Regions from separate parts of the Romboutsia sp. BSD2780061687b_171204_C1 genome, predicted to be linked through region 1. Evidence: a T-box and tRNA genes for the amino acid it is inferred to sense, from the RefSeq annotation. Region 1 holds a T-box; the other holds one or more tRNA genes.
What was found. A T-box is a leader RNA that pairs with one kind of tRNA and senses whether it is charged. The one in region 1 lies ahead of asnS (asparagine--tRNA ligase), so its partner is inferred to be a tRNA-Asn.

Region 1 (6,340 bases):
AAATCAATATAGATGATACAGAGGTTATAAATATATTAGTGCTACTAGCATAGCTTTTTATATTATTGATATTAAATTTACTTTTTTCTCCTATATTAAATAAGTTTTTATCTACTACTTTAAAAAGCTCATTGCCGCATTGTTTACAATAATTACTTCCATATTTACTTTCAGTATGGCACTTAGAACAATTCATTTCATTATTTATTTCTAGTCTATAATAATTTGAAATTTTATTTAAGATTTTCCCATCCTCTTTTGAATAATTACTATATTTTTCTTCTGTATTCATTCTTACCTCCAATACAAGCATTTAACTTATTTATTGCTATACTCATATTATCAAGTATACTATAAAACTCTAGCTAAAAGCTAGAGTTTACAATCCAATTATTCCCTTTTCTAAATTATATAATTTGTTGAATCCTTCCATATGAAGTAGATTACATGCTGTTATACTTCTATGTCCACTTCTACAGTAAACAATAACATTTTTTTCTTTGTACTCTTCTAATTCATCTATCTCAAATAATAAATTATTTAATGGTATATTTATAGAGTTTTCTATATTATTCTCTTCATATTCTTCCCTTGTCCTTATATCAATTAATATAGTATCCTCTTTTTTCATTAATTCTTTTAATTTTTTATTATCTATATTTATATAAGCCATATTATCCTCCTTAAATCTTTAATCTATCTATTTAATACCCTGAATATTTTGTTAAAAACATTGTATTAATTAACTTTTCTAGATTTCATAAGCTTAATATGTCTTATTATAAATGATATTTCCATAGTTATAGCTGCACAACTTATAAGCCTTTGAACTATATCTGTTGTATCAACTGCATAGTTATAAAAATATATAATTAATAAAATATCTATTATCAACATTATATTGTCAAGTATCTTTATCATTTTGCCTCCAATTTTTATTATGATTAATAATTATAACATAAAATATAATCTATTTTTCTATATTTTATTAAATTAGGACTTATACTACTCATATATTATTTAGATAATTTGTTAAATTTTTCTGTATATAAAGTTCGCTTATATTTAGTAACGTGTAGATAATTCGATTTAAAGCCGAATAATAAAATTAAAAGCTTAGGATATTCCCTAAGCTTTTAATTTTACTATTCAATTGTTATTGCACTTACTGGACATCCTTCACATGCTTCTTGTGCACTTTCTTGTAAATCCTCACTTATTTCTCCTTCTATAGCTACTGCTAATCCATCATTATCCATATCAAATACTTCTGGGCATATTCCTACACATGCTCCACATCCTATACATACGTCTTTATCTACAAATGCTTTCATTTTAAAGCCTCCTATTTAATTTGTTTACATTATGTATATATCCATATTGTGATGGTCTAAACAGATTTTTTTATATAACTAATTTTTTATTTATTTTTTAAGTATTATTATAATATAAAAAGCACTAAACATAAGTCTAGTGCTTTAATATATAAATATTAGAATTCAGCATTTTTAGGAGTTCTTGGGAATGGTATTACGTCTCTTATATTAGACATTCCTGTCATGTACATTATTATTCTTTCAAATCCTAGTCCAAATCCTGAGTGAGTAGCTGTTCCGAACTTTCTAAGTTCTAAGTACCACCAGTAATCTTCCTTGTTTAATCCCATTTCTTCTATTCTTTCTAATAGTTTTTCTTCTCTTTCTTCTCTTTGAGAACCTCCAACTATTTCTCCTACTCCTGGAACTAATAAATCCATTGCTCTAACAGTCTTTCCATCTTCATTCATTCTCATATAGAATGCTTTTATGTCCTTTGGATAATCAGTAACAAATACTGGAGCTTTAAATATTTGTTCTGTTAAATATCTTTCATGTTCTGTTTGAAGATCATCTCCCCAATTAACTGGGTATTCAAATTCATGTCCGCTTTCTTGTAACATTTTAACAGCATCTGTATAAGTAAGTCTCTTAAATTCAGAGTTTACTACGTTGTTTAATCTATCTAATAATCCTTTGTCTATAAAGTTATTGAAGAATTCCATTTCTTCTGGAGCATTTTCCATTACGTAGTTTATTACGTATTTTATCATGTCTTCAGCAAGTTCCATATTGTCTTCTAAGTCTGCAAAACATATTTCAGGTTCTATCATCCAGAATTCTGATGCATGTCTTTGAGTAAATGAGTTTTCAGCTCTAAAAGTTGGTCCAAATGTATAAACATTTCTAAATGCAAGTGCCATTATTTCTGCATTTAATTGACCACTAACTGTTAAGTTAGCTTCTTTCCCAAAGAAGTCTTTAGAATAGTCTATATCTCCTTCTTCATTCTTAGGTATGTTGTTTAAATCCATAGTAGTTATTCTAAACATTTCTCCTGCACCCTCACAGTCACTTCCTGTTATGATTGGAGAATGTGCATACACGAAGTTTCTATCTTGGAAGAACTTATGTATAGCGTATGCTGCTAAACTTCTTACTCTAAATACAGCAGAGAAAGTGTTACTTCTTGGTCTTAAGTGAGCTATTGTTCTTAGATACTCTAATGTATGTCTTTTCTTTTGTAATGGATATGAAGAATCTGATTCTCCTTCTACTACTACTTTAGTAGCATGTATTTCAACTGGTTGTTTAGCACCTTCTGTTGATACTAATTCTCCTTCTACAAGTATTGATGAACTTATTGGTAATTTAGATATTTCTTTGAAATTCTCTAATTTATCTTCAGCTATTACTATTTGCATATTCTTAAAGAAACTTCCATCGTTTAACTCTATAAATCCAAAGTTTTTAGATGCTCTAGATAATCTTATCCATCCAGCTACATTTACAGTTTTACCTACATACTCTTCTTTTTTTCTGTACAATTCTTTGATTTCTATAAATTCTTTTTGCATTTTGTTTCCTCCATATTTTATTTTTTATATTACTTATTTTATTTATTGCTAAAATATTTATTATTTTGTATTAAAAAAGCCCTTCATTCCCATAAAAAGGGACGAAAGGCTGTTGCTCTCGCGGTACCACCCTAATTGCCAAAATTGGCCTCTTAGTAAGCATTGCTTATAGTCTATAACGGGACTTCCCGTCTAAGTCTACTCTCTTTCAAGATTTCGGTTAGAAACTCCGAGATGTTATTCAATATAAACTTCGTATTGAGCTTTCACCATCCTCAACTCGCTATGACTACCTTTTATATTTACTCTTCTCTTCACAGTCTATTATTGTTATATTATTTCAACTATTTAAAAAGATTATACCAACTTATATTTTTTTAGTCAATAATTTATTTTCTAAATAATTATCACAAATGTTTAATACTATATTTATTTATCAATAATATTAGCTAGGAGGTGCATTGCTTGAAATATCTATTTATATTTTTATTTATAATAACATTTATATCACCATCAGTTGATAAAGAATATTCTTCTAATATCATACGCTCATCTATTTATAATTACATAACTTCCCTAGATAGAGCTAAAGATTATTTAGTAGAGAATGTTTCATTTTTTTCAAAACTATCTAAAGTAGCCTATAAAAAAGCATATGATAAAGTTATGAAAGATAGGATACTAGTTAAACACTTAGTTTTATCCGGCGAGACTTTAGACGATATAATAAAAATTTATAATTCTGATATTGAGAATATTGAATATTTTAGATTAGTAGCTCTTAATGAAAATCCTGATACCATTTCCAAAGATTATCAAATATCTTATGGTGATTATATACTCGTTCCTAGTGAATAATTTATATTTTATGTAGACCTATTAAAATAGGTCTACTCATCTTAATATTTTAGCTAATTGTATAAATGTGTTTTTTAAATCAAGTACCCCATAACCTCTTGTTACATTTGGATATATATATAGATCTTTTTTTCTTGCTCCAAGCATTAAGTAAGTTTTTAAAACTTCTGTGAATAATAAATTTCGGCTAAATGCACTTTGACTTGTTATATATTCCATAAGTATAGCTACAACTCCACTTACCATAGAACTGCTTACTCCTGTACCCGTTGATGTGGTATAGCTTCCATTTTTAGATGGAGATATTATATCAACCCCTGGTGCTAATAAATCTGGCTTTATAGGTCTACCTCTTACTGGGCCTTTTGATGAACCTATCCATACACTATCAATCTTATCATCATAGGCTCCTATAGTTATTGCATTTGAAATTGCACCAAACAAAGTTATGGTTACAAATGAATTTGGATCTGTAAATCTAGTTTCATTAGAGATTAAGTTTTTATTGGGTAAATACACATCGTACAATCCATCTATAATAAATTCTGGAAATAACCTTAAAGTCCATACTCCTGGTTTAACATTATTTAATTTTATTGTTAATTCTTGAGTCGCTGATTTTATCCAAGGATATAGATATCTAATTTCATAAGATGTATCTTCTATATTAAATTTACCTTTATATGTATAATCATCTGGAGCATATACAACTTTATAGCTTATTTCACCTGATGGTGATATTATTGAAGCTGCTATTTTATCAGGACCTGCAACACTTAATGTTATATCTAAGTTTATTTGCTCTCCAACTTGAATTGGTATATCTTGAATATCATCTATACTATTTATTTTTCCTTGGTAGTGTATATCAGTATTTCCTTCGTTTCCTGCCCCACTAACTACTATTACACCCCTTCCTCTTAAATCATTAAAAGTATCTAGTAATGTAGCTACTACTACAGACCTTGATCTTTCCCCTAAAGTTAAATTAATGATCATGTTTTTTTCTTCTTTTCTAGCTATATCTATAGCATATTTTACTCCTGCTAAGAAGTCTGATAGTTCATAATTAATTTTTCCTTCTTTATAAGTATCTTTATATGATTTTAGCTTTATTACTAATAATTCACTATCTACTGCTACCCCTTTGTATTCTCTATTTAAGTTTCCCCTGCCACATGCTATTCCTGAAGCCACAGTACCAGTTCCAATATTATCTTTACTTAAACTTGGATCACTATTTCTTATATACTCATTTATAATATCTTTTTTAAACTCGCTTCCAAATAATAATCCTATTGGAGGGTTCCCCATTTGACTTTCTTGATCCCATATAGATACTATTTTTGTAGTACCATCTGAGTTTATAAAATCAGGATGTAGATAGTCTATGCCAGAGTCTATAATTGTAATTATACATCCTTTTCCTGATGTTTTTATATATGGGTTTTTATCAACATAATCAATACCTGATGCTATTTTTACACTTATTCCACTTTCTAAATTATCAGTTATATCAATTAATGAACTCATAGGTACTGATGGTATCCAATCTGATATGCTTTTTATACTTTTTAATGTCTCTTCTTCAAAACTTTCATCAACATAAATTGATGCTATTTGATTATTTAATATAATATATTTATCTATGTTATATAAATTTAAATCAGTCTCTAAACGTTCTAAATTATCATAAACAATCACATATGATTTTTCCATATAAATATATTCTCCCTAAAATTACCTTAATTGTTCAAACAATCCTCTTATATCTAACTCTCCATATCCATAACTATAATTAGGATATACAACATCTTGATTTCTTCTAGCTCCTGCAGTTAGATATGTTCTTATCTTTTGTACGAATGCTTTATTTTCATAATTCCCATTTACTTGTATATATTGAAGAAATAATGCGACTGCTCCTGATGTGTATGCCGATGCTATGCCAGTTCCTGTCCCTGTTGCATATGTTTTATTTATATATGGACCTATTATATTTACGCCAGGTGCTACTATATCTGGCTTTAACAATGATTCTATGGTAGGTCCTCTTGATGATGGTGCCCATAGACTATTATTTATAGTATCATATGCTCCTACACTTATTACATCATCTAATGTAGATGGATAGTTTATTGTACTTGATGGGTCACTCTTTGAAAATTTAGTTCCTGGTTTGATGAATTTTCTATTTTCTAGGTACATATTATATATTCCATTTGTTATATATGCTCCTATTAATCTAATTTTCCAAATTCCTCTTTTAACATCAATTAAATTTATTACTGTTCTTTGCTGGCCTGAGTAAGAAAATGGATACGAAAAAGATATTGTGTATCTAGTATTTTCTAAGTTAAATAATCCACTTATAATATTGTAATCAGAAACAAAAGCAACCTTACTTTCATCTCCACTTGGAGATATTATATATAAATCGATTTTATCTGGTCTATTTACCCATAACTCTATATTTAAAATTTCCTCATCTTCCTCTACGTCTATCTCTACATCTTGTGTTTCCCCATTGAATTCAATTTTTCCTGATGCATGCGTCTGTGTATTACCTTCATTTCCTACTGCTATTAC
Region 2 (6,340 bases), 150 kb from region 1:
TTTAACCTATATATTATTATTTCTTCTTAAATTTATTAGATTTTAAAACTCTCATAGCTATTATATATCCACATTCTGTACATACACTAGCTACTACTTCTTGTGTTTTAGGAATTAAACTATTCGAATTAATTAATCCACCATAACCTACAAAACTACCTTCTCCAATTTCATTACATCCGCATAAAGGACATTTTTCTAAATCCATTGATAATCCCCCTAAAATGTATCTTATTTAAATTCTCATTATGTTAAAATTTTTTAGTAATTATTATGCTAATTTAGCTAATTTTCTCATCCACCAATCCTTAGTTAAATACATATATCCATTTGGAGTTATTACAATATATTCATCATTTACATCTAGTACATCTGGTACTCCCGTATATACTATATCTATATAAAGATTAAATCCCTTAACTTTTCTATTTAATTCACATCTTAATTCATCTATATAATCACAAAATCTATTTTCTACCATAATTTCATAGTAAGAAATCGCACTTTTACCTCCAGCTTGCATATCCCACCACTCAATGAAATATGGATATGCTTTTTTACAGCATTCCCTAAGCTCAATATATTCCAACTCTAAAAAATTATTTACATTATATATTTCACTAACAAGTATACTCATTCTATTATGGTTAATATTATTACACCTTTCTTCTATAACTCCATTAAACCATAGTTTCCACTGTGATTTTAGCTTTTCAATATGTAAATCATCAAAAACTAGATTTGATAGATTAGTTGGCCAAGGTGTATTTGATTCATTAAAGTTTTCATTATCAATTAAATTATACATACACCCAGTAAATATAATAAAGTTTAATAACTCATCCTTAGATGTTCTAATAGACCAAGATTCATTAGTATCTTCACTTATCATTTTAAATACCCCCTTACTATTATTTTTTATTTCGTGTTATATAATAATTGTAAACAAATAATATACATAATTATACTATATGTTATAACTATTTGTATATTTCAACATAATTGACTTTAACTTGTTATCTTATATCTTTAAAATGATAATGTACATAAGATTAATGTAAACCTTAATAAAGATATAATTTTATTGTTAATTATTACGTTTACTGATATAATTTTATTACAGTAAACGTAATAAAGGTTACTGTAATAAAGGAGAAATAAAATGAGAGATAATGTAAAGGGTGGTGCTTTAACAGAAACTACACTTTTTATTCTATTGGCACTATACAAGCCTAACCATGGCTATGGTATTATGCAATTTATAGAATTAAAAACAAGTGGTCGTTTATCATTAGGGGCTGGTACTCTTTATGGAGCCATTAATACTTTGTTAAAAAAAGGATGGATAGAGCCATACGAGAGTAAAGATGATAGTAGGAAAAAGGAGTATTTAATAACATCTAAAGGTAAAATCGTAGTTGAAAATGAAATTGCACGATTAAATGATGTTCTTAATATCTCTTTAAAAATAGTAGGGGATGATAAAATATGAAAAAAATAGTGTTTAAGTATTTCTTTGATTTTTTAGAGGGGCAAGAAAAATGGTTAAACCAAATGGCTAAACATGGATATAGACTTGTTAAGGTAGGAAAATTAACCTATGAGTTTGAAAAATGCAATCCATCAGAATATATATACTGTGTTGAATTTGTTGCTGATAAATCAAACTCTGAAATAAAAAAATATAAGAATTTTTTAGAAGATGATATTGGGTATAAGAGTTTTATAAAGAATATAAATATAAATTGGTCATTTGGAAAAATGAAATTTAGACCATGGAGTAATGGTGGTAAAATTTCAACTTCCCCAGGAAGTTTTAACAAAGAATTACTAATATTAGAAAAGCAAAATGATGGAATGGATTTTAACCTACACACAAGTAATGATGATTTAATAAAATATCTTACTCCAATACGAAATATGTATTTATTTACAACTATACTTCTTGCAATAATTACTTTTGTAAGTAAATACAAAGCTTCTAATCATTTATTATTAAATACTCTATTATGGGGATTAATTTTAATTACTCTATTTTTAGGAATACAAACTATAAAATACTTTAACTTAGTAAAGAAATATAAAAAAGATAAAAAGCTTTATGAATAATTCAACATTAAAAGAGTTATATTATATAAGGTTTAAACTATATAGAATTAAATTTATCATATAGCTATACCACCATAGCTAAATTAATTTTAGTTACTGTGGTATAGCTACTTTTATTGTTGTTTCAACTTTTTCCACTTTTGTATTTTTATTTTAAGTTATTTAAATTCTTATATAAATAATTTTTAATAAACTATTAATAAAATTTAATAAACTGGTTAAAATAATAACTGTAACGAACAAGTGAAGATTTTCTACCCTATCTAAAATATTTGGGAGTATGGCTCAGTTGGTAGAGCAATTGACTGTTAATCAATGGGTCACAGGTTCGAGCCCTGTTATTCCCGCCACTTTAAAAACTCTTAGTTTTGGCTAAGAGTTTTTTATTTGGATATTTAAATATTTTATCAATTATATTATATAAAGGGTCACCAAAGTTTAATTAACATAATTCTCTTTTGTATATCACAGCTATTTATAAATATTTTATAATAGTTAAATAATTTTAAAAAAATATTAATAAAATTTAATAAACTGGTTAAAATAATAACTGTAACGGACAGGTAAAAATTTTCTACCTATCCAAAATATACGGGAGTATGGCTCAGTTGGTAGAGCAATTGACTGTTAATCAATGGGTCACAGGTTCGAGCCCTGTTATTCCCGCCACTTTAAAAACTCTTAGTTTTGACTAAGAGTTTTTTTATTTGGCTATGTTTTAATAACAAAAAAGTAATTGTATACCTACTTATATACTCCTACTTTTTTATTCACATTTTTACAATGAATATCCATACAATCTTTCAGCCGCAAATTAGCTACATCTTACCATTGTTTCACCAGTTTTAATTCTATCTTTATCATAAACATCCCATATTTCCATACTTTCACACCTTCAAAATATATATTTAATTATAATTTAACTATATAAACTTAACATGATTTTTTCTTTTCCTTTTAGTACCATTTTTACAAGAAGTCCATGTTTTATAACCTGATGAATTAGGTCTTTCCCCCGCACCATATCTCATAATCAAGCCTGCAATTATCATTAATATACCTAGATAATATGAATGTTCAAAGTAATTCACATTATACCCCTCCTATTTTTCTACTTATATATAAATATATTATTTATTAAAACTTATCTTACTCTTAAAAATAAGAAATGTTTTACCTAAAAGATATCCAATTCCTATCGCTCCCATGCTAGGAAATAAGTATTTAAATAAAAATGCTATATTATGAATTACTAATTATTTAAACTTCTAGATTTCTTAATTCGTAATATAACAAAATTATAATCTAAATCAGAACTCATTTGATATCATACTTTTTACTTCTTCAATACTATGAAATTTCAAGTATTGATCTATAAAGAATTTATTTTCATCACTACTCAATATATAAACTTTATTATCTTTAATATTTTGAATATATCCTATTTTATTACCTATCCATAAATTATAACGATGGACTCTACTTGATACTCCCTCAATTTTATTATATAAAACTAAGGACATAGTATTTGTTGGTTTTCCTAATTTTCTAGCATTTTCTGAGTTTATATCTATACCATTTTTTCGTTTTGTGAAACAAACCCTAATGATATATTCTTCATCTTCTTTTGAGATGTTTTCATTTTTATCAAGGTTAAGTGCACCAATACTTCCACTTATTACTGCTCCACCAAACTCTTCATTACTTTTTACAAATACTTTTATAACAATAAACATAATAATTATTATCAAACCTAATATTAGGATTATCTTGTTTTTCTTCGAATTCATTTTTCCCCCTTGCATAATACTGTATAGCCTATTATATAATTCATAATATATACCAATTTCTAATTAATCTTTTCGTATCTATGTAACCTATGAGGTAATAAATCAAACAAAGGAATAGTTATAAATAATATTAATATTTGCAGTTTAAATTTTAGCATAAAATCATTTAAAATAATGATATTATTAAATACAAATATATTTGACATAGTAATAATAAAAATGTATATTCCCCTATATACATTTGCTTTAGATTTATAAATTGAGTTACATTTTGAACATTTCAAATGTCCTTCTAAGCTAAAAAAACATTTTAATCTATCATAAAATGTAAACTTATGATTACATTCAATACAATCTCTCACAATAATTTCCCCTTTCAATCTTTTTTTGCAATATATAACAATTGTTAATTTAATTATGTCAAAACTAAAACTTAATAATATGTCCACTAAAGCAGATGATTTTATAAACAATACTATTACATAAAATTATATTTATCAAAATCTTATAAAGAAAAACTAGGCTTAAAGCCTAGTTTCTCATATTTTAATATTTACTTTTCACTTTTAAGCCACTTTAGGGCATTTTTAAGTTTTATTGGATTTCCATACATTAAAGTAGCCATTCTGTATATCTTAGCACCACCTATTCCTGCTAATACTGTTGATACTATTAATATTAATGCAGATATTATAAATTCTACTGATGTAACAGCTCCTGTTGCAACTCTTACTATCATTGTCATTGGAGATGCAAATGGTATGTATGAACAAACCTTTATTAGTGTACTATCTCCATTAGTTAATCCAAATATACTAATCATAAATACTACAATAAATATCATCATTATAGGTCCAACACTTGACCCTATGTCTTCTGTTTTTGATACTAAAGCTCCCAATGCACCAAATATGAATGAATAGAATAGGTAACCTAATATACCAAATATAGCAAATGTAGCTATTAATTCTGGAGGAATTTTAAATAAATTATCTAATATACCATTCCACGCTTTACTATTTACCTTATATGCAATAAGTACTGATGACATTATTACTCCAACTTGTAATATACTTGCTATTGCACCTGCAATAACTTTACCAAATATTAAATTATTTGTATTTGTACTTGTAACTAATACCTCTATTGCTCTATTACTTTTTTCTGCCGTTATTCCCATGGCAATTAATTGACCATACATTAAAATCATCATATATATAACGAAGATTAGTATATAAGCATAAAAATAATTATTTGCACTATCTTTGCCTAGTATTTCAACATTAGATGCTATTTGGGTATTATAAATTGCATCTACCTTATTAAAATCTATTCCTTCGCTAGTAATTTTATTTTTTCTATACTCTTTTTGTAAAAGTTCATCAAATATATACTTATTCTCATCATTAAACTTAGTATTTTGAACAACATAATCATACTCAGTTGGATTTTTAACATTAAAACCTGCTTCTACATCTTTATTTTCAACTAACTTATCTAATTCATCTTTATTTTTTACCACTTTCCAATATGAATTTGGAAAATAAGTCTTTAGCTCTCCTTTATTAGGAATAATATTATTTTCATCATATATTGCAAAATTAGTTTTATCTTCTTCTATAAGATCCTCTACTTTAGCTTCACCTTTATTTCCTATTGGCAATATAGATGACATATCTATAAAGTTAGGCAGGGATAATCCAATTATCATTACTAATGAAATTATTATAGTACTTATTATAAAAGATTTTTTATGAAAGTAGTTTCCAAGTTCAAATTTTAGTACTGTGAAAAATTGTTTCATTATTCTTCACCTACTTTCTTTACAAATATATCTGTTAAGTCTGGTTCATATACAGAAAACTTCTCTATATCTATATTTTCTTTTAATATACTTTCTAAAAGTTGGTTTTTCGTTGTATTTTCATTTAGCACTAATATTAAATAATCCTTTTTAACTTCATCTACCGTTACTAATTCCTTAAACTTATCTTTACATATAGATTCTAAATCATTTAATGTAAAATTCTCTGCACTTAGTATTAATCTATTGTTACCAAATTCTTTTTTTATTTCTTTAAGATTTCCACTCAGCACAATCTCACCTTTATTTAAAATAGCTATTTCTTCACAAAACTCTTCAACATAGCTCATTTGGTGGCTAGAAAATATTACTAGTTTATCTTGATTTATTAATTCTCTCACAGTATCTTTAAGTATCTGTGAATTAACTGGATCTAATCCACTAAATGGTTCATCAAGTATAACTATTTCTGGATCACATACTAATGTTTGTGCTAATTGAACCTTTTGCTGATTTCCTTTTGATAAACTCTCTAATGTTCTATTTGCATATTCTTCTATACCTAATTTTTCAAGCCATATCTTTGTACTTTCTTTTGCTCTCTTAGCATCTGCACCTCTTAACTGAGCTAAGTAAA

Region 2: it has a tRNA-Asn gene. The T-box ahead of asnS (asparagine--tRNA ligase) is inferred to sense a tRNA for this amino acid. The anticodon was not compared.

Annotation. Positions count from the first base shown of each region.
Region 1 is NZ_JADMRK010000001.1:311,256-317,595, reverse strand. Features, by position in the region: gene I2H23_RS01630 (hypothetical protein) at 1-292, opposite strand, end outside; gene I2H23_RS01625 (rhodanese-like domain-containing protein) at 380-673, opposite strand; gene I2H23_RS01620 (hypothetical protein) at 739-921, opposite strand; gene I2H23_RS01615 (ferredoxin) at 1,146-1,334, opposite strand; gene asnS (asparagine--tRNA ligase) at 1,493-2,893, opposite strand; T-box leader at 2,988-3,220, opposite strand; gene I2H23_RS01605 (hypothetical protein) at 3,359-3,751, shown strand; gene cspC (bile acid germinant receptor pseudoprotease CspC) at 3,788-5,470, opposite strand; gene I2H23_RS01595 (S8 family peptidase) at 5,492-6,340, opposite strand, start outside.
Region 2 is NZ_JADMRK010000001.1:464,857-471,196, reverse strand. Features, by position in the region: gene I2H23_RS02440 (transcription initiation factor TFIIIB) at 17-208, opposite strand; gene I2H23_RS02435 (hypothetical protein) at 272-892, opposite strand; gene I2H23_RS02430 (PadR family transcriptional regulator) at 1,163-1,492, shown strand; gene I2H23_RS02425 (DUF2812 domain-containing protein) at 1,489-2,109, shown strand; tRNA gene I2H23_RS02420 (tRNA-Asn) at 2,384-2,459, shown strand; tRNA gene I2H23_RS02415 (tRNA-Asn) at 2,703-2,778, shown strand; gene I2H23_RS02410 (hypothetical protein) at 3,033-3,200, opposite strand; gene I2H23_RS02405 (hypothetical protein) at 3,420-3,899, opposite strand; gene I2H23_RS02400 (ABC transporter permease) at 4,453-5,703, opposite strand; gene I2H23_RS02395 (ABC transporter ATP-binding protein) at 5,703-6,340, opposite strand, start outside.